2 regions of the Dyella japonica A8 genome follow, and region 1 is predicted to be linked to the other one. Evidence: predicted binding sites of a transcription regulator. Region 1 holds the regulator's gene; the other holds the start of a gene.
The links. Region 1 encodes FliA, which starts transcription of late flagellar genes. Its sites were predicted from a motif close to TAAAGTTTNNCNNNCNNNGGCCGATAA; they were not measured.
Positions count from the first base shown of each region.

Region 2: the regulator FliA is predicted to act here: its motif matches at 6,169-6,195, upstream of HY57_RS20355 (methyl-accepting chemotaxis protein).

Region 1 covers NZ_CP008884.1:4,369,393-4,379,957, reverse strand. The annotation lists gene flhA (flagellar biosynthesis protein FlhA) at 1-316, shown strand, start outside; gene flhF (flagellar biosynthesis protein FlhF) at 460-1,887, shown strand; gene HY57_RS18620 (P-loop NTPase) at 1,902-2,825, shown strand; gene HY57_RS18615 (RNA polymerase sigma factor FliA) at 2,827-3,603, shown strand; gene cheY (chemotaxis response regulator CheY) at 3,738-4,145, shown strand; gene HY57_RS18605 (protein phosphatase CheZ) at 4,142-4,783, shown strand; gene HY57_RS18600 (chemotaxis protein CheA) at 4,982-6,934, shown strand; gene HY57_RS18595 (flagellar motor protein) at 6,937-7,677, shown strand; gene motD (flagellar motor protein MotD) at 7,692-8,843, shown strand; gene HY57_RS18585 (chemotaxis protein CheW) at 8,896-9,357, shown strand; gene HY57_RS18580 (AI-2E family transporter) at 9,446-10,565, shown strand, end outside.
Region 2 covers NZ_CP008884.1:4,766,823-4,777,387, reverse strand. The annotation lists gene HY57_RS20400 (DUF6630 family protein) at 1-219, shown strand, start outside; gene HY57_RS20395 (hypothetical protein) at 376-729, shown strand; gene HY57_RS20390 (DUF2938 domain-containing protein) at 738-1,250, opposite strand; gene HY57_RS20385 (class I SAM-dependent methyltransferase) at 1,247-2,107, opposite strand; gene HY57_RS20380 (helix-turn-helix domain-containing protein) at 2,182-2,619, shown strand; gene HY57_RS20375 (DUF3597 domain-containing protein) at 2,721-3,143, shown strand; gene rsgA (ribosome small subunit-dependent GTPase A) at 3,499-4,557, shown strand; gene HY57_RS20365 (endonuclease/exonuclease/phosphatase family protein) at 4,688-5,530, opposite strand; gene HY57_RS20360 (GFA family protein) at 5,711-6,067, shown strand; gene HY57_RS20355 (methyl-accepting chemotaxis protein) at 6,232-7,914, shown strand; gene HY57_RS20350 (hypothetical protein) at 8,007-8,255, shown strand; gene HY57_RS20345 (OmpA family protein) at 8,507-9,088, shown strand; gene HY57_RS20340 (CHASE2 domain-containing protein) at 9,143-10,360, opposite strand; gene HY57_RS20335 (FecR family protein) at 10,389-10,565, opposite strand, start outside.

The DNA of each region.
Region 1 (10,565 bases):
GGGGCTGGGCACGGAGATCCCGGTCATCACGCTGGCGCCGGAACTGGAGCAGATCCTCATGGGATCGCTCGCCAATGGCGGCGTGGCGGGCGCCGCGGTGGAACCGGGCCTGGCAGACCGCCTGCAGCAGGGTGTCGCCGACGCCGCCCGCAAGCAGGAAATGAGCGGCGAACCGGCGGTTTTGCTGGTCGCGCCGCAGCTCCGTCCGTGGCTCGCGCGCTTCACCCGTCATGTGGCACAGAACCTGCACGTACTGGCCTACAACGAAGTGCCGGACAACCGCCGAGTGCGTTTGGTGCAGGCGCTGGGCCGTTAAACGAACAGACGAGCGAAGGAATGAGGGATGCGTAGCGAAGGCGCAACAAGCCGGCTTTCGGGGGCTGCGGCGAACGGCATGCAAGGCATGGCCGTGCGTTCGGGCCACGCACTGCTCGCCACCGTGTCGCGGAGCCACAAGGCATGAAGATCAAGCGTTTCGTGGCCCCTGACATGCGCCAGGCCATGCGTGCGGTGCGCGAGGACCAGGGGCCGGATGCGGTCATCCTGTCCACCCGCCGGATGGATGACGGCATCGAGATCATCGCCGCTGTCGATTTCGACGAAGCCCTGGTTCGCGAAGCGGCACGCCACGGCGCCCCGCTGGAAGTGGAAAACCGCGCCGTCGCTCCCGCGCCGGCTGTCGAGATGAAGACGGTTGCCGCGCGACGTTCCGACGTCACGCCGCCGCCGCTGCCGACGGCCAGCCGTCGCGACGACGAAGGCGTGACGGTGTCGCTCTCGCGCCGCGCCATGCCGCCCCGCGTGGAACCGGTGGCCGAAGCGTCCGTGGTCCGGACCGTGGAAGCCCCGGTCACCCCGGCCAGCCGGGCCGTCGAGCCAAAGCCCGCGATGACCGAAGCGGCGCACGCGGGCGATGCCGCCGACGTGCCGGCCTCGATCCACCCGCTGCTCGAACGCGCCCTGCAGGACACCGCACGTGTCCGCGCCGAACTGGGCAGCCTGCGCGACCTGCTGGAGACGCAGCTGTCGAGCCTGATCTGGAACGACATGGAGCGCCGCCAGCCGATGCGTGCCCGCATCCTGCGCGAGATGACCCGCCTGGGTATCGAGCCGGACGTCGCGCGCCAGCTGGTGGGCGAGCTTCCCGTCGAAATCAACGCCGAACAGGCGCGTTACCTGCCGCTGGGCGTGTTGAGCCGCAGCCTGTCGATCAGCCCGCGCGACCAATCCGAGCGTCGCGGCGTCACCGCGTTGGTCGGTTCCACCGGCGTGGGCAAGACCACCACCATCGCCAAGCTCGCCGCGCGCGCGGTGATGCGCCATGGCGCATCGCAGGTCGCGCTGGTGAGCACCGACCATTACCGCATCGGCGCGGCGGCGCAGCTGGAACACTATGGCCGCCTGCTCGGCGTGCGCGTATATCCCGCCTACGACGCCGACAGCCTGCGCCACGTACTGGAGCTGCTGCGCGGCCATCACACCGTGCTGGTGGATACCGCCGGCCTCGCCGGTGGCGATCCGCGCCTGGCGGAACAACTGGACGTGCTGCGCAACGGTGGCGACCTGCGCGCCTGCCTGGTGCTGGCGGCGAACGCGCACGCCTCCTCGCTGGACGAGGCCGTGCGCGCCTACCTGCCGGTGCAGCCGCACGCCTGCATCCTCACCAAACTCGACGAGGCCCCCAGCCTCGGCGGCGCGCTGTCGGTGCTGATCCGTCACCGTCTCGCGCTCGATTACATCACCGACGGCCAGCGCGTGCCGGAGGACATCGCCACCGCCGATGCGCGGGTGCTGGTGTGCCGTGCCGCGCAGGTGCTCAAGGGCAACACGGCGGCGGATGACATGGTCATGGCGGATCGTTTCGGACTAGCGGTGGCAAGCGCATGAGCGGTGTTTTCGCAATGAACCAGGCGATGGGGTTGGAGAGCATGTTGCGTGCGCTGACCGAACGACATAGCCGGCAGGCGCCGGTGCAGGACCAGGCCTATGGACTGAGCGGGGTGGCGCCGCGCAAGCGTTGCCGCGCCATCGCGGTCGCCGGTGGCAAGGGCGGCGTGGGCAAGACCACCGTATCGGTGAACCTGGGCATGGCGCTCGCCAGGGAAGGGCGCCAGGTGATCCTGCTCGACGCGGACATGAGCCTGGCCAACATTGACGTGCTGCTGGGCCTGACGCCCACGCGCCACATTGGCCACCTGCTGGACGGCAGCTGCACCATCGACGAGCTGCTGATGCCCGCGCCGCACGGCCTGAAGGTCGTGCCGGCCGGCTCGGGCACGCGCCGGCTTGCCCAGCTCGGTGCCGGCGAGCACGCGGCGGTGATCCGTGCCTTCGACGATCTGATCACGCCGCCGGACTACCTGGTGGTGGATACGGCCGCCGGGTTGTCCGACAACGTGGCGATGTTCGCCGCGGCGGCGGACGACGTGGTGGTGGTGGTGTGCGACGAGCCGGCCTCGCTGACCGATGCCTACGCCTTGCTCAAGGTGCTGAGCCGCGATTTCGGCGTGCGCCGCTTCCGCATGGTGGCGAACATGGTGCGCAACCTGGGCGAGGCCAAGCAGTTGCACCAGAAGCTCGCACGGGTGTGCGACCGCTTCCTGGACGTGGCGCTGGAATTCATGGGGCATGTCCCGCACGACGAACGGCTCAAGCAGGCCATCCGCCGCCAGAGCGCGGTGGTGGATCTGTGGCCGTCGAGCCGTTCGGGGCAGGCATTCAAGCAATTGGCGGGTGCGGTCGATACATGGGGTGAACCCGAGCGACTGGGCCTGGACCGCATCGCCTTTTTCAGCAGGCAGGCCGCAGTAGCGACGGGGTGGTGACATGAGCGTGGCTTCCGAATATCTGCAGCTGCAGCGGCAGAGTGCCGACGAACTGGTTCGCCAGCACGCGCCCCTGGTACGCAGGATCGCCTATCACCTGATGGGTCGCCTGCCGCCCAGCGTGGACGTCAGCGACCTGATTCAGGCCGGCATGATCGGTTTGCTGGAGGCTGCCCGCAATTTCACCACCGGCAAGAACGCGAGCTTCGAGACGTTTGCGGGTATCCGCATCCGTGGCGCGATGCTCGATGAATTGCGGCGCACCGACTGGACCCCACGGTCGGTGCATCGAAAAGTGCGCGAAATGGCGGAGGTCGTTCGTCAGATTGAAATCGAAACCGGTGCGGATGCCGATGACGCCGAAGTGATGCGGCGACTGGGCATGGGTGCCGAGGAATATCACCAGGTGCTGGCGGATGCCGCGAGCGCGCGCCTGCTCAGCCTCTCCGCGCCGGACGACGCGGACGGTGGCGCGGCGTTCGACGTGGTCGACGGCGACAGCCTCAGCCCGGCCGACAGCGTCGAGCACGAAGGCATGCGCGAGGCGCTGGTGGAGGCCATCGGCAGTCTGCCGGAACGCGAGCAGCTGGTGATGTCCCTGTATTACGAGGAAGAGCTGAACCTCAAGGAGATTGGCGCGGTGCTCGGTGTGACGGAGTCGCGCGTGTGCCAGATCCACGGCCAGGCCATCGTGCGCTTGCGTGCGCGCATGAGCGGTTGGCATGAGGGGCAGGCCGAGAGGTCAGCGAAACAACGCAAGGGAACGAAAGGCATGTAACACGGGCGCGATCGCCGGAGCGGAAGAGACGGGCTCTCGGTTCTCGCAGCGCGGCGGCCATCGGGTTGGCGCCCAGTACAAGCAGTCGTTTCAGCAACCACATCTAGCCAAGTGACGCGCAGCGGAGAAAGCGTTTGGACAAGAATATGAAGATCCTCGTGGTGGACGACTTTTCCACCATGCGGCGCATCGTTCGCAACCTGCTGGTCGAGCTCGGTTTCAGCAATACGCTGATCCAGGAAGCCGACGACGGCGAGAACGCGCTGACCATGTTGCGCAACAACGCCTTCGACATGGTCGTGACCGACTGGAACATGCCCAACATGACGGGCATCGACCTGTTGCGCGCCATCCGCGCCGAGCCTTCGCTCAAGGGCATGCCGGTGCTCATGGTCACCGCGGAAAACAACCGCGACCAGATCATCGCCGCCGCGCAGGCGGGCGTGAACGGTTACATCGTCAAGCCGTTCACCGCCGTCACCCTGCAGGAAAAACTCAGCAAGATCTTCGAACGCCTGGCCGCCAGCGGAGCCAACGCATGAACGCACAAGTCTCCCTGCTAGCCGGCGAATCGATGCCGCAGGAACTGCACGATCTTCTCAACAGCACCGACGGTGCTGCCTTCGAACAGGCGCTCGACGTGCTGGTACGCCAGCGCGAGCAGCGCCTGTTCCGCGCCCTGGGCCTGCTGGCCCGCGACCTGCACGATGCCGTGCGCCGCCTGGGCGGCGACCTCGCGCAGGAAGGCGTGCCGGGCAGCGTCGCCGACGCGCGCAAGCACCTGCAGGACGTGCTGGAAATGAGCTCGCAGGCCGCGCACCGCACGCTCGACTTCGCCGAGCGCATGCGCCCGCAGGCCGAGACGCTGGCCGCCAACGCCAGCGCGGTGATCGAGGGCACGAGCGAAGGCGACGTTGCCCACGTGCTGGCCACGCAGGCGCAGTCGTTCGCCAACGAATACCGCGAAGGCATGGCCGATTTCGTGGTGGCGCAGTCGTGGCAGGACCTGTCCGGCCAGCGCATCAAGAAAGTCGTGAACTTCATCGGCAGCGTGGAGAACTCGCTGCTGGAACTGGTGAGCCTGACCGGCGCGCTGGCAACGGGTGAAGCCGCCGCGGGCCCGGTGAAGGTGACCAGCCAGGACGAGGCGGATCGCCTGCTGAGCGAATTCGGTTTCTAAGAGCCTGGTCATGATCTCGGTATGGCGGCTACTTCCTCACCGTCATCCCCGCGAAAGCGGGGATCCAGTGACTTTGGCATGGCGTGAAAGTCACTGGATGACCAGCCATCCGGCTGTTGATGAAGCGCCTCCCGCTTTCGCTGGAATGACGGTGAAGCAATGCCGGGTTCATGAACAAGCACCAAGGACACACGCCTGATGGATCCCACGCTGGACAGCGAGCTGCGCAACGATTTCCTGGTGGAAGCCGGGGAGCTGGTGCAGCGCCTGGGTGAACAGTTGATCGGGCTGGAAGGCTCGCCGCGCGACGCCGAGCTGCTGAACGCCGTGTTCCGCGCGTTCCACACGGTGAAGGGCGGCGCAGGGTTTCTGGCCATCGAGCCGATGGTGCAGTTGTGCCATCACGCCGAGGACCTGCTCAACGTGGCGCGCAACGGGCAGCTGCTGCTCGATGCCGCGCGCATGGACGCACTGCTCGAAGCGCTGGATCTGCTCAACGACATGATGGCCGCGCTGGCCGGTGGCCAGCCGATGGCGATGCCGCCGCAGGCGCTGCTGCAGCGCTTGATGCCCGGTGCGGCGGCTCCCAAGCCGGTGCCCAAGCCCGTCGCTCCGCCGGTGGCGCCGCCGCCCAGTGACGGCACCATTGACGATTCGGAATTCGAGGCCCTGCTGGACAGCCTGTATGGCACCGGTGGCGCACCGGGCGCACCGGCGGCGGAATCGTCCTCGGGCAGCATCACCGACGACGAATTCGAGGCCTTGCTGGACAATCTGCACGGCAAGGGCGGCATGCCCGGTGCGGTGGAAGCGCCGGCGGCGGCCACCACGGCCGGCACGATTTCCGACGACGAATTCGAGTCGCTGCTCGACAATCTCCATGGCAAGGGTGGCGTGCCGGGCACGCAGGCATCCGCACCGGTGGCCGCTCCCGCGCCGGCGCCCGCTGCTTCGGCAAAGGCCGCAGCCCCTGCGCCGGAAAACACCGTGCGCGTGGACACCGCGCGCCTCGATGCACTCGTGCACCGCGCCGGTGAACTGGTGCTGGTGCGCAATCGCCTGCTGAGCCTCGCGGCCAAGAACGGCGACGAAACGCTCGAACTGGCCGCCACGGAACTGGATCGCGTCGCCGACGCCCTGCAGAACGCCGTACTCGGCATGCGCATGCAGCCGGTCGGCCGCTTGTTCCAGCGTTTTCCGCGCATCGTTCGCGACCTGTCGCGCCAGCTCGGCAAGGACGTGGAATTGGTGCAGGAAGGCGAGGGCACTGATCTCGACCGCAGCCTGGTCGAGGCGCTTGCCGACCCCATGGTGCACCTGATCCGCAATGCGCTCGACCACGGCCTGGAAATGCCGGAAGAACGCGAGCGCGCCGGCAAGCCGCGCAAGGGCAAGGTGACGCTGGGTGCGAGTCAGCGCGGCGAGCGCATCGTTATCACCGTGTCCGACGACGGGCGCGGCATGAATCCCGAGGTCCTGCGCCGCAAGGCGGTGGAGAAAGGATTGATGGACGAGGCGCAGGCCTCGCGCCTTACCGAGAACGAATGCTACGAAATCATCTTCCGCCCCGGCTTCAGCACGGCGGCCACCGTCTCCGACATCTCCGGTCGTGGCGTGGGCATGGACGTGGTGAAGACGCGCGTGGTGGAACTGGGCGGCACGCTTTCCGTGCGCTCACAGCTGGGCAAGGGCAGCACGCTGGAATTGGCCGTGCCGCTGACGCTGGCGATCCAGCGCGTGCTGATGGTGCGCGTGGGAGCGCGCCTGCTCGCGCTGCCGCTGAGCAACGTGGACGAGGTGTTCGAGCTGGCGCCGGGCCAGCAGCAACAGCTCGACGGCCGCGCCGTGGCCTCGCATCGCGGTCGCGCGCTGGCGCTGGCAGACCTTGGCGGCTGGGTCGGCGTGGAAGGCCCGTCGGGCCGTCACGTGGTGGTGCTGCACATCGGCCACATGCGCCTGGGTTGCCTGGTGCACGAGGTGATCGGCCGCGAAGACGTGATGGTGAAACCGCTCGGTCCCCTGTTCGAAGGCGTGCCCGCCGTGGCGGGTGCGACGGTTACCGGCGACGGCCGTCTGGCGCTGGTGATGGATCTGGCCGGTTTGTCCGGCGCAGACGGTCAACTCCTCCCCACTCTGCGTGTGAATAGCTGACCATGGACCTGGTAAGTCTCATCGGCACGATCCTGGCGTTCATCGTCATCATCGTCGGCACCGTCCTCAAGGGTTCCAGCGTGGAAGCGCTGTGGAACCCGGCCGCGTTCGTCATTGTGTTCCTGGGCACCATCGCCGCGTTGCTGGTGCAGAACTCCGGCAAGGTGCTCAAGCACGCCATGTCGATGTTCCCGCTGGTGTACAAGCCGCCGCAGCATCAGCCATCGGACCTGATCAGCCGCATCGTGGGCTGGAGCGAGATTTCGCGCCGCCAGGGCCTGCTGGGCCTGGAACCGCAGATCGATTCGGAAAGCGACACGTTCGTGCGCAAGGGCCTGCAACTGCTGGTCGACGGCAGCGAGCCGGAGGCCATCCGCGGCGTGCTGGAAGTGGAAGTGGGCGCGCGCGAGCATCACGACCTGGCCGGTGCGAAGGTATTCGAGAACGCCGGCATCTTCTCGCCGACCATGGGCATCATCGGCGCGGTGATGGGCCTGATGGCGGTGATGCAGAACCTGGCCGACCCGAGCAAGCTCGGCCACGGCATCGCCGCCGCGTTCGTGGCCACCATCTACGGCGTGGCGCTGGCCAACCTGCTGATGCTGCCGATGTCGGCCCGCTTGAAGGCGCTGATCCACAAGCAGACGCAGATGCGCGAAATCCTGATCGAAGGCCTGGTCGCGATCGCCGAAGGCGCCAACCCGCGCCAGATCGAAGCCAAGCTTCAAGGCTACCTGGCGTAACCGGGCGCAGCATCGTGGCCAGGAAGAAAAAACATCACGAGGACCACGTCAACCACGAGGCATGGGCGATCCCCTATGCCGACCTGATGACGCTGCTGCTGGCCTTCTTCGTGGTGATGTACGCGGTCTCCGTGGTGAACGAGGGCAAGTACCGCGTGATGTCCAACTCCATCATCGAGGCGTTCAACGGCTCCAGCCACGTGATCGCCGCGATGCCGCAGACGCGTGCGCAGCCGCACAACGTCGATCCGGCCATTGCGTCACCGCAGTCCCGGCCGGGCGCTGCCACCACCCCGGTGAGCGTGCCGATTCCAGCGCGCCCGCAACTGGTGCGTGTCGCGGATTCGCGCTCGGGCTCGGAGTCACAGGAGAAGCGCAACTTGGAATCGATCCGCGACCAGGTGCAGCGCGCGTTGCAGCCCCTGATCGACAAGCAGATGGTGATCGTGCGCAAGACCACGTCGTGGCTGGAGATCGAGCTGCGCACCGACATCCTGTTCGCCAGCGGCGCGGCCAGGCTCTCGCCCGAGGCGAACGACATCCTCGACAACATGGCGTCCATCCTCAAGCCGTTTCCCAATGCGGTGCGCATCGAGGGCTATACGGATGACCGTCCCATCAATACCGCGCTGTATCCGTCCAACTGGGAGCTGTCCGCCGCGCGCGCCGCGAGCGTGGCGCGACTGTTCTCCGAGCAGGGTGTGGATCCGTCGCGGCTGGGCATCATGGGCTGGGGCGAGTACCGGCCCAGTGCCGACAACACCACGGCGGACGGTCGTAACCACAATCGCCGCGTGTTGATCGTGGTGTTGAGCGAAGAGGACGCGCCCAAGCGCTTCCTCAACGACCTTCAGAACGGCCAGCTGACGGCGGACGATCGCGGTGCGCCCGCGCCGTCCGTGTCGGCAGCGCCCGCAGCGCCCGCTGCCGTGGTCGCGGTGGCACCGGCAGCCGGCAAGTCCGCACCGATCGTGGAAGTGGTGGCGCCCAAGCCGGTGGAAGACGCGCCGGTGAACAAGGTCATCCTCGCCAGACCCGTGCGCACCGCGCAACAGGACGGCGATGCGCGGCCGGATCTTGCGCCGCAGGTTTCCCTGCCCGATGTCGCCGCCGGTGCCATCAGCGTCGGCGGCGCGCGCGTGAGCTCGCCCGAGCATGGCCCGTGAATTGCATATTCGTCGTACCGGTCGCCAAGACCAGAGCAGGGGAGAGCGTGTCATGACCCAGGGACACAACACCGAGGACTGGCTGTCCTTCCGCATCGGCGGGCAGTGGTATGCCGCGCCGCTGACGCAGGTGAGCGAAGTACTGCGCGACGGCGAGCTCACGCCCGTGCCGGGTGCGGCCGCTGACCTGCTGGGCATTCGCCATCTGCGCGGACGCATCGTGCCGGTACTGGACGGGCGGCGTCGCCTCGGACTCGACGAGGAAGGGCGGGTGGACCCGTTCCAGGTGCGCCTGGTGATGCTCTCGCACGGTCCGCACCTGGTGGGCATCCGCGTGGATGCCATTGGCGACCTGTTGTCGGCCAAGGCGGCCGACGTTGCGCCACCGCTGCCCGGCGGCGCGGCGCGCGAGGATGACCCCGTGCAGGGCGTACTGCCCTCGCCGAACGGCTTCGTGGCCTTGCTCGACGTTCGTCGGCTGTGCCGCCTGCCGCTGGAGCACGAGGCGGCCTGATCCATCCGTCACCGGTCGAGGCTATCCTTGCGGCACCCCCGGGGCCATCCGTCTGCCCCGCCCGTGCCGCGATGGATAGGAGCCGCCCATGTCGTCGCAAGCCCCCGCATCGCCTGCCGCCTCGGCCAGCCAGCGCGCGGTCGTCATCGTCGCCGCGGCCTGCGTGCTGGCACTGCTGTACTTCGGGCGGGAGGTGCTGGTGCCGATCGTCCTGGCGGTGTTTCTCAGCCTGTTGGTGGCGCCGTGGGTGCGCCTGTCCCGTCGCGTCGGTTTGGGCCACGGCGCGTCAGTGCTGATCGCCGTACTGGCGCTGGTGGTCGTGGTCTCCGGCCTGGCCACCATGATCGGCACCCAGGTGGTGCACGTGGCGCGCAGCCTGCCGCAGTACGAAGTGACCATCCGCACCAAGGTGAAATCGCTGCGCGAGGAGACGCTGGGGCGGCTGGATTTCCTCCAGGGCGAACTGGGCAAGGTGATCGACGGCGGTGGGCAGGGCGCCGCGCCGGCACCCGCCGGCACGGCCGCACCGGCCTTCGTGGCGCCGCCCTACCTCACCAACGCGCCGGCCGAAGCCAAGCCAGCGCAGGCACCGGGCAAGACATCCTCTCCGCCACTGGCGTTGCTGACGCGCGTGTTGTCCACCGCGTGGGTGCCGCTGGAAACCGCGGGCATCGTGCTGGTGGTGCTGATCTTCGTGTTGCTGGAGCACGAGTCCCTGCGCGATCGCTTCATCCGGCTGGCGGGTGGCACCGACCTGCGCGCCACCACGGCGGCGATCAACGACGCGGGCGAACGCCTGTCGCGCTTCTTCATCTCCACCTTCTCGGTGAACTTCAGTGTCGGCGTGGCGATCTGGCTGGGCCTCACCGTGATCGGTGTGCCCAGCGCGCCGCTATGGGGCGCCCTCACGGCAGCCCTGCGTTTCGTGCCTTACATCGGCGTGTGGCTGGTGGCGGCCCTGGTGAGCCTGTTCGCGGCGGCGGTGGCGCCGGGCTGGTCGTTGCTGGCGATGACGATCGTGCTCTACCTGTTCGTGGAGATCGTGGTGTCGCAGCTGATCGAGCCCTTTCTCTACGGGCACACCACCGGCCTGTCGCCGCTGGCGGTGGTGGTGGCGGCGATCTTCTGGAGCTGGCTGTGGGGGCCGGTGGGCCTGCTCATGTCCACGCCGCTGACCCTTTGCCTGGTGGTGGCCGGCCGGCACGTGA
Region 2 (10,565 bases), 400 kb from region 1:
GATACGGATGAGGATGAGTTCCACGCCGATATCGATACCGCCGACCTGCTCACCACGGCCTATGACAACCTGGCGCCGCATGGGTACACCTTGTGGCTGCTCGACACGGACGATGACAGTGTCGCCGGCTGGATGACGCTTTCGCGGAATGTCGAACCGATGCGTGAACTGGCGACGGAGCTGGGTATCCACCTGCATCGCGGGAACGAGATGGGCTGAGGGGATGCCAGGCGGTTGCAGCGCGCTCCGCTGCAACGGCGCTGAATATGTTCTTTAACATAATTTGCCGATGCCTATCCTTGGCCTGAGCCAGTGCACGGATCCGGCGATCCGCGCCACCATGGCTTCCCCAACAAGCGCATGTCGGAGCGAATCATGAAGAACTTCCTGGCGGTGTTCATCGGTACCGAGGCGGCGATCAAGGCGTCCGGCTGGGCGGACCTGAGCGAAGCGCAGAGCAAGGAACGCGAGCGTGCGGGCATCGAGGCCTGGGGCCGTTGGGTGATGAGCCACCAGGACGTCATCGTCGATACCGGCACGCCGTTGGGAAAGACCTTGCGCGTGTCCAGGGACGGCGTCGAGAAGATCAAGAATCAGCTCACTGCCTACACCATTGTGCGGGCCGAATCGCACGAGGCCGCAGCGAAGTTGTTCGAAGGCCACCCGCACTTCACGATCTTCCCGGGGGATTCGGTCGAAGTCATGGAATGCCTGGCGATACCGCAATAACGCGGCACTCAGCAGAACGACGCCACAGGCAACATGCGCAGCACGTTCCCTGTGGCATACAGGCCCAGTCCGAATATCGCGTGAGTCACCAGGCTGTGCATGCGCACCATGGCCGGGCGCGGCGTGCGGCTGGCCGCGATCCCGGCCCCGAGCGCCGGTTGCATGATGAAAAATGGCGCCACCACGCTACCGATGCCCACCAGCTCTGCCGGACCGATCGTGGGTTCGCAGAACCAGTGGCTGCCAAACATGGCTGGCAGCAGGGCGGCGAAGGTGATGCCGATCAGGTAGTGGGTCATCCAGCCGAGCGTTCGTTCGCCCGCGACAGGCGGTGTCGCGGCGATGGGCCGATGGAAAAACCGGCCGCGGAAGAGGTGGCCGACCCAGCGGCCGACCATCGCAAAGTCGAGCGCGGGGACGCCCAGCCACCGCTCGCGAAGTATCGACCAAAGGTCCACCACGACGGTGGCGCCGATGCCGGTGAGCACGGTGGGCCATAGCGCGGGCAGGATGTCAGTCACGCGCGCTCCCCCTTAGGGAGGGGCCGTGCGCGGATCACCCAGCATGCCGCCGTGTAGCGAACCTCATCGCCCTGCACGTAAGAATCGAATGCGGGGCGCACCGCGTCGATGACCTTCGCACGCGTGGCTTCGTCTGCCTGTTGCAACGCCAGACCCACGGGGCCGAGGCGGCAGAAGACGTCGGCCAGGTCCCGCGCGGGAAGCGTGCACTCGACGTCGACGGGCTGAATGTCGATATCGTGCCAGCCACTGTCCCGAAGGATCAGGCCGACCTGGTCCTTGTTCGCAAAGGCGAACTGGCCCGGCGCGCCAGGCTGGCGTGGCGGCAAATCGAGCATCGGCGCGACTGCGCGCTCGGCGGTCGTCATGAATGGGTTCTCCGCCGCGCCTCGCCAAGCGATGACGTTGAGCAGACCGCTTGGGCGCGAAGCACGCCGCAAGTTGGCGAAGGCGTCGATGGGGCGCTCAAAGAACATCACACCAAAGCGAGACACGATCATGTCGACGCCGTGCGGCTCGAACGCACAAGTCTGCGCATCGGCCTGGATAAATGTCGCGGCCACGCTTTCGCGCTCGGCGCGCGCACGTGCCGCTGTGACCATGGGTTGAGCGATGTCGATGCCGGTGCATTGGCCTTCGGAGCCGACCAGACGGGCTATGGCGAGCGTGGTGCTGCCCGTGCCACAACCTACGTCGAGCACGCGGCGTGGCGATTCATGGCGCACGGCATCCAGCAGTCGTTGCTGCAAGGGCAGGAACATCCCGTCCAGGATCGGTTGCAGGTCGACCCAGGCGTTGCCGGCGTGGCCGTTCCAGAGCGTCGACTGTGTCGGTATCGCGGGAGATGGAAAAGACATGACTACCTCGCTTGCCAGCGTGTAGAGGGCAGGGGCTAAACTCTGCCACTTCAAGTCAGCTTGAGGTCAAGCGCATGAAGCTGCTGGATATCGGGCAGGTGGTGCAACAATCCGGCGTACCCGCGTCGACCCTGCGTTACTACGAAGAGAAGGGGCTTATCACCTCCTGCGGCCGGCATGGCTTGCGGCGCCTGTTCGATGCCGCCGTGCTGGAACGCCTGGCGTTGATCGCGCTCGGTCGCGCAGCGGGCTTCTCCCTCGACGAGATAGGTCGCACCTTTGCCGGCGACGGCAGACCACGGATCGACCGCCGGCTGCTCGCCGCCAAGGCGGACGAACTGGACAGGACCATCAGGCAGCTGTCGTCGCTGCGTGATGGCTTGCGTCATGCGGCAGCCTGTCCTGCCCCCAGCCACATGGAATGCCCCAAGTTCCGTCGCCTTCTGCGCGCCGCGGCGGCGAAAAGCGCGCAGACCCAGGTGAAGAAGCCGTCGCGGCTGAAGACGCGTTGAACCCACGATACCCCTACGCCAAGTGGTCATCCCAGCGTCACGGAGACGGCGCAGATTGATGAGCACGTCGCACGCACCATCATTCAGAGAAGGCGAGGACCATGAGTATCTTCGGGACCATCATCAACAAGCTTTTCGGCAAGGCAAACGCCACGGCAACGGCAGATACAGCGACCGCCGGCAGCGCTACACCGACGGTTGTCGCACCGTCAGATGCCACCAATGATGCGGCGCCGGCCGCACCGCCGACCGTTGCTCCGCTGTCGGGCGTCGACGTAGCCGTGGTGATGGATCGTTTCGTCAGCGAAAGCGGTCAAACGCTCGACTGGCGCGTATCCATCGTCGACATGATGAAGGCACTGGGCATGGACAGCAGCCTGGATCATCGCAAGCAGCTGGCCGGTGAGCTCGGCTATACCGGCGACACGAACGATTCCGCGAGCATGAACATCTGGCTGCACAAGGAAGTGATGAAGGCGCTTGCGGCCAATGGTGGCACCCTGCCGGCCAATCTTGCGGCCTGATCGACAGGCGCGGCGTTAACGAAGGTTGGCCAGGTGTCGCCAGCCTTCGTGCGCTGCTCCATCCAGCGTGTGCAATGGTGCGCCACGCTCAGCGCGCGGGCAAGGTTGCGTCATGACTGACGAAAACCAGCACTTGCAAGCCGCGTCACGCGTGGCTACTCTGCGCCTCCCGTCAACCCAGCCTAAAGGAGGAAAAGAACAATGATTGTTGCAGCAGCCTCTGCCGGGTCGTCGCGCTTCTGATCGTCCTGCCAGCCTTCCGCTGGCGCGCTTCCACTCCCTCGCTTCGCACCCCGGCAACTCGTTCGGCCCCCATTCGCGTGGCCGTCGTTTTCCTCGTTACCTGGGTGTTTCCATGTCTTCTGAGACGTTTTCGCTGCACCAGCTCGGCTGGCAGCCTGAGTACGCACAACATTTGACGCTGGCCGATTTCGAAGCCGGGTACCCCGCGCGTGTCATGGCGTTGCATCGCCATGCGCTGCTGGTGATGTGCTCGCGCGGCGTGGTTTCGGTGGTGTTGCCGCACCAGCTGATCGATACCGACGAAGGTATCGCTGTCGGCGACTGGGTGTTGGTCGAGCACGAAGCCGATCGCGTGCTGCGCCTGCTGGATCGGCAATCGGTGCTGGTCCGCATCGCCGCTGGCGGTGACCATCAACGCCAGTCCATCGCGGCCAATCTCGACGTGTTGTTCGTGGTGTCGTCGTGCAATGACGATTTCAACGCCTCGCGCCTGGAGCGATACCTCGCGCTTGCGCTCGACGCGGGCGTGACGCCGGTGATCGTGCTGACCAAGGCCGACAGCGGTCATGACGTGGCGGCCTATGTCGCCAGCGCGGAACAACTGATGCCGGGCGTGCCGGTGGTTGCGGTGAATGCGCTGGATGGTGCATCGGTGTCGCAACTGGAACCGTGGCTGGCATCCGGTCGGACCGTGGCGTTCGTCGGCTCGTCTGGCGTGGGCAAGTCCACGCTCGCCAATCGCATCACCGGCGAGGCAACGCAGCGCACCTCAGGCATCCGCGAGGCCGACGCGCGCGGGCGTCACACGACCACCGCGCGCGAAATGTTCCCGACACCGTCCGGCGCCTGGGTTATCGATACGCCCGGCATGCGCGAGTTGCGACTGGCAGCCGCTAAGCCGGAGTTGGGCGCGGTGTTCGGCGACATCGAAGCGCTCGCAGCGGCGTGCCGCTTTCGTGACTGCCAGCATGATGGCGACGTGGGCTGCGCAGTGGAGGCAGCCTTGCTGGCTGGCGTGCTGGACACGCGGCGCCTTGCGAACTATCACAAGCTGCGGCGTGAGGCGCTACGTGTGCAGCAGGCGCGACATGAGCAGCGTGAGCACAGTCGTCAGTTCAACGCGATGGCGAAGCAGGCGATGCGTGCAAAGCGGGAAAGGTTGGGGCGGTGAGGTGCCGCCCTGCGATCAGCGCCGCAAAGGCTCTTGTGGGAGTGCACCCTGTGCGCGACCGGGATCGGAGCGGTGCAGTTGGAATGCCCGTCGCGCACAGGGTGCGCTCCCACAGGGCTGCGACAGGCCCTTACTTCCAGTCGAGATCCGTCACTACCGGAAAGTGATCGGACGGGTAGCGTCCATCCTGCTGCGTCGTCACCGTGGCGAAACGCGTCGGCACAAAGCCACGCTCGAAGATGAAATCGATGCGCTGCGTGGGGATGCCGGTGAAGTCGTGGAAGGTTTTTTCGGGGCCTTCCACCTTCGGCGCCACCGCGCGGGTATCGGTCAGGGCCTTGGCGAACAGCGCATACGTCGGGCTGCTCGCGTCGGCGTTCAGGTCACCGGTGAGGATGAAAGGCGCGTTGGTGGGCAGCTTCGCGAACCGGCCGAGGATTTCCTTCGCGCCCTTGACGCGCGCGGGCTCGTCTTCTTCCCGGTAGGGCAGGTGGGTGTTGTAGTAGTAGAACGTTCGGCCGTTGGCTTTGTCTTCGAACAGCGCCCAGGTGACCATGCGCGGATACGGATGGCCCCACGTGATGCTGCCCGGCTGGTCGGGCGTGTCGGACAGCCAGAAATTGCCCGAATCCTTCAGCACCAGTTTGTCCTTGCGATAGAACACGCCCATGTGTTCGTCACCGTGACCGCCGCGACGGTCAATGCCGAACCAGGTGTACTGCGGCAGTTTGGCCACGATGTAGTCGCCTTGTTCCTGGTGCAGCTCCTGCGTTCCCATCACGTCGGGGTGTTGTTCGCGGATGGTGCGCACCATCAGGTCACGCCGGGCTTCCCAGCGGTTGGGGCCATCCGCGGCGACCGGTACGCGGACATTGAAGCTCATCACGCGCAGCTGTTCTGCCGCGACCGGCAGGCTGGCGATGGTGAGTGCAACGGAGAGCAGGGCAGTGAGCCAATGACGGAAGTTGGACACGGGTCGGGCTCCGGAAGAGGTGGCGGAAAGACCGTACCACGCGGCTGCGTGATCGCGGAGCTACCGGCGTGGCGTGGTGCTGAACGCGTATAGTGCACGGGGCACCCGTACCACCATTTACTTCGCCGAAGACCGCACCCGATGCCCCAACGCGTTGCCACCTGCAGTTGCCGCCAGCTCATGCTCCGTACCACGGAGGAACCGTTGCGCGTGTCCATCTGCCATTGCCATGCCTGCCAGCGCCGCACCGGCAGCGTGTTCGGCGTGCAGGCGCGATTCCGCGCCGAGGCGGTGGTGATTCGGGGGCGCTCTACCGCCTATGTGCGCAAGGGCGATACGGGTGGCTCCGGGACATTCCATTTCTGCCCGGTGTGCGGGGCCACCGTGTACTACGAGCTCGATTCGATGGAAGGCCTGATCGGCGTGCCGGTGGGGGCGTTCTCCCAGCCGGCGTTCCCTGCACCCACCATCTCGGTGTTCGAGGAGTGCATGCACCCGTGGGTGAGATTGCCGGACGATGTCGAGCACATGGAATGACAGCGCCGTACAACTTGTCGTGACGCTGACGTCGTCACCCGGTAGGCCTTTTTCCCTGAAAAACCGCTGACTGCGTCACGCGGGACGCAAGAAATTACCTGTCAAGGAAGCCTGTCCAGCGCCGATACCTCCCACACGGGGAGTTCTGTCGGGAAGTGGGCACCATGCGTTTCACCATTCGTTTGAAGATCATCGCGAGCATGGGCCTGGCCCTGTCGGTCGCCGTGCTCATCGGTCTTGTCGGCCTGTATGGCGTGCGCAGCACGTATACGCTGGTCGACGACATGTACCGCAATAACGTGCAGGCGATGGCCGCCATCAGCGAAGCTCGCGGCGCCATCATCGAGGATCGCCTCGCACTCAACCGCTCCATCATCGATCCCACGCGGCGCGATGCGGTGAAGCGGATCAATGCAGGCCACGAACGGCTGATCACCGCATGGAAGCGCTACTACCCGGGCATGATTTCCGCTGCCGACGAGCGCACGGTCGCGACGGCCTTCGACGAACTCATGAAGACCGCCGGTCCCGACATCAGCCACGAAGCCGAGCTGCTGGATGCGGGCAGGGGCGAGGAAGCGCGCCAGTTCCACATCAACAAGGCCGCCGATGAAATGGGCAAGGCCACGGCAGCGATCGACCAGTTGATGGTGATCAACGAAAAGCAGGCGGCACAATCTGCGCAGGATGCGGCGGCGAGCTTCCAACGCACCTGGCAGCTGGCGCTTGGCGTACTGGTGATCGCCATCATGGTGCTCATCGGCGTGGCCGTGGCGCTGATCCGCGCGGTGACGCGTCCGCTCGACCAGGCGCGAGCGCTGGCCAGCGCGATCCAGCAGGGCAAGCTCAACAACGCCACCGTCGTCACCGGCAACGACGAATTCAGCGACACGCTGCGCTCGCTCGATGACATGGACCGCCAGCTCGCCGGCATCGTGACGCAGGTGCGCGACGTGGCCGAGCAGGTGACGTCCGCCGCGCGCGACCTGTCGCAGGGCAATGACGATCTCTCGCAACGCACGCAGGAGCAGGCCAGTTCGCTGGAGGAAACCGCCGCGTCGATGGAAGAACTGTCGAGCACGGTGAGGCAGAACGCGGAAGGCGCGGACCAGGCGCGCGAAATGGCGTTGCGCATGCGCAAACGTGCCGAGGAAGGCCGCGACATCGCCGGGTCGGCGGTGGGCGCGATGGAGGCGATCACGCAGGCGAGCAAGGAAGTGGGCGAGATCGTGGTGTTGATCGACGAGATCGCCTTCCAGACCAACCTGCTCGCGCTCAATGCGGCCGTGGAAGCGGCGCGTGCCGGCGAACAGGGGCGCGGTTTCGCGGTGGTGGCCACCGAAGTGCGCAACCTTGCCCAGCGCAGCGGTGCGGCAGCGAAGAACATCAAGACGCTGATCCTGGACACCACCGACAAGGTGAGCGAGGGCGCGGCGCTGGTCCAGCGCACCGGCACCGTGCTCAACGACATCGCCGGTGACGTGCGCGAGGTGAGCACCATCATCGAGGTGATCGCGGCGGCGTCCGAGGAGCAGTCCGCGGGCATCGGACAGGTCAACAACGCCGTGACCACGCTCGACGAGGTGACGCAGCAGAACGCCGCGCTGGTGGAAGAGGCCAGTGCTGCCAGCCGCAATACGCTGGACCTGTCGCAGGTTCTGATGAACCAGGTGGCCTACTTCACCCTGCAGGGCCAGGCCGCCCACGATGTGGCCGTGGTCCAGGCGGCCCCGGCCAGCGCAAGCGCCAGGCCGCCGGCGATGGCGACGCCGCGGCCCGCGGTGCGTCATCGCGCGGCACCAGCCCCGGCGCTGGCTACGGCCGATGACATGTGGACTGAGTTCTAGATTCCGTCGATCCGGCACACCGGGATTCAACGCATGGGGCGCTCGCGCGTTTCATGCGTGTTCCATGTCAGGAAGAAGTCGCGGAGGGACGCATGAAAAATCGGGAATTTGATCGCTGGGCCAGGGTTCGCGGGCAGGGCATGCTCAGGTATGTGCTGTTTCGTGGATTGCTGTGCTACGGCCTGCCCATGTTTCTGCTGATGACCTATGTGATCCCGCATCCGCGTCTCACGACCATGGAGTCGGTCGTCCTTTGGTGGTTGCTTGCTGGCGCGGGCTACGGGGTCGGCATGTGGCTGGTGCAGGAGCGCCGCTTCCGCAAGGTGGTTGGGCGTGCCTGAGTTGCGCCACTCCATCCCGGCTACTCCATGTTCATGCGGTGTTTTGGCTTTTGGGCGCATGGTTCAAATTCTGCGGCCAGTCACGATGGTGCTGCAGGGTTTGTGCGCCTGCGTCCTGCGATTGGACGTCCAAATGGTGGCTTGAACGTATTGGCGTCGTGCCGGCGCCTGCGATGCATACTCCCTCTGCGAAAGCGCTTGCCGCCTGCGGCAGCCCGCGCTTGCGCACCGCTAACGAGAGGAGAAACCCCATGGCAAGTACCAGCTCTCGCATCGGTCGCGGCGTGGTCGGATTGTTCGTGGTCGCGCTTTGCGGCTGCACCGGCTACGTCAAGAAGAGCGATTTCGATGCCGCCATCGCGGAGCTGCGCAGCAACGATCAGAAGCAGCAGCAAGAGATCGATGCGATCACGCAGGAGATGCACCAGAAGTTCGCGCAGTACGACACGCAGATCACGGCCATGCAGGGCCGCATCAACGTAGACACCATTGCGCATTTCGATACCAACCAGACCACGTTGCGCGACGAGGACAAACAACGCCTGGACGATTTCGCCAAGGTGATGCGCGACCACCATGCCGCGGCGGTGGTCACTGCCGAAGGCTTCGCCGATCCCTCCGGCTCGGCCGCCTACAACCAGCGCCTGGCGCTGAAGCGGGCGCAGGCCGTGCGCGATTACCTCGTGCAGAACGGCGGCCTCAACGCCGACCAGGTGAGGGCTGTGGGCTATGGCAAGGTGAAGAACCGCCAGGTGGTGAAGGGCGCGACGGGCGACCAGGGCATGCCCAATCGCCGCGTATCGTTGGTGACCGATTTCGCGGGCAGTTCCTGAGCGACATCGCAGGCCCCTTGAATGAAGAAGGCCGCCCCAGGGCGGCCTTCTTCGTCATGACGCGTCACCTTGCCGGGTTGATGCCAACGATGGCCACCAGGCAGCGTCCGGCACGGGCGCGAGCCTGCGTTCGCGCCGACGCTCCAGCCGGCGTAGGGCGGCATGCAGCATCAGGCCGGCGGCGATGATCGCCATCCACCCCGCCGGTGGCCACCACAGGTTGCCGGCGCGCAGCAGCAACAGGCTCACCAGCGGAATCGACAGCAGCGTCAGCAAAGCCAGCATGCGCGTGCGGCGCAGGCCGGGCAGGCCGTAAACCGCTAGCGGCAGCGCGAGCAGGAGCGAGCCGAACAACAACTGCGCGGGCAAATTCAACGGAGTGATCAGGCGCCCGCCGTGCAGCGATTCCAGGATGTTGGCCTGATATTCCACGCCCGGCATGGGACTGTTGGCGCCGGACGCGGCGGTCGCCAACTGGTCGCCCAGCCCTGCCGCGGTGGCGCCGATCAATACCCAGCGCCCCTTGAGCAGGGCGCCGGGCACGCGTCCGCGCAGCACGTCGACGTAGGACACCTGGTTGAATGCGCCCGCGGCGTTGGCGAAACGGATCAGCACGTAGTCGTCGCGAATCCACTCATAGGGCGACCTCGCCGTGCCTTCGGGCTGGCGAAGGCCAGGCAACGGGTGCAGCGGCGACGGCGTGCCCATGTCGTAGAGGGCGAGCGCGAGGGCCGGCCATTGCGGCTGCCCGAGCCCCGCCTTCAGGTAGACGCCACGCGTGATGCCATCGGGATCCTTGGATGCATCGACATGGCCCAGGGCGGCCGCGCTGCGTGCAATCGCCGGCGTGGGCAGCACTTCTTCCAGCACGCCGCCGAGTTCGGCGGCCTCCGCGAATACCGGCATCACCACGTGGCCGTTGTCGTGGATGGCCTCGGCGTAGACGCGGTCGTTGTCGGGATGGCCCACGTCCGCTTCTGCCATGGTCACGTCCATGCCGATACCGCGCACGCCTGCTTCGGTGAGCCGCCGCACGAGCTCCGCATGCACGGAGCGCGGCCACGGCCAGTTGCCGATGCTGGCAAGGCTTTGCGGATCGATGGCGATGATCACCACCTGGTCGCTGGTGGAATACGACCAGTGGCGCATGTGCATGTCGTAGAACGCATTGTCCAGCGGCTGCATGACGCCGCTGGCAAGCAGCAGCACGGCCGCCGCGAAGCCCACCACCCAGGCGAGGGCGCGTTTGAGTAGGGGCAACGCGATGATCACAGGCGCCAGGACCTCCGCGAGGGACGCGTCAGAGGATCAGGTACAGCAACACCACCCCACCACCGGCGGTGAGCCAGCGGCATGCCGAGCAGGGTACACGCGTGCGCTGCACCGCGCCCCAGGGGCCGGTGTAGCCGTCCGTGTCGATGGTCTGCACGCGGGCGTACCACTTGCCGTGGGCAAGCTTGCGCAGGCTGATCTCCGG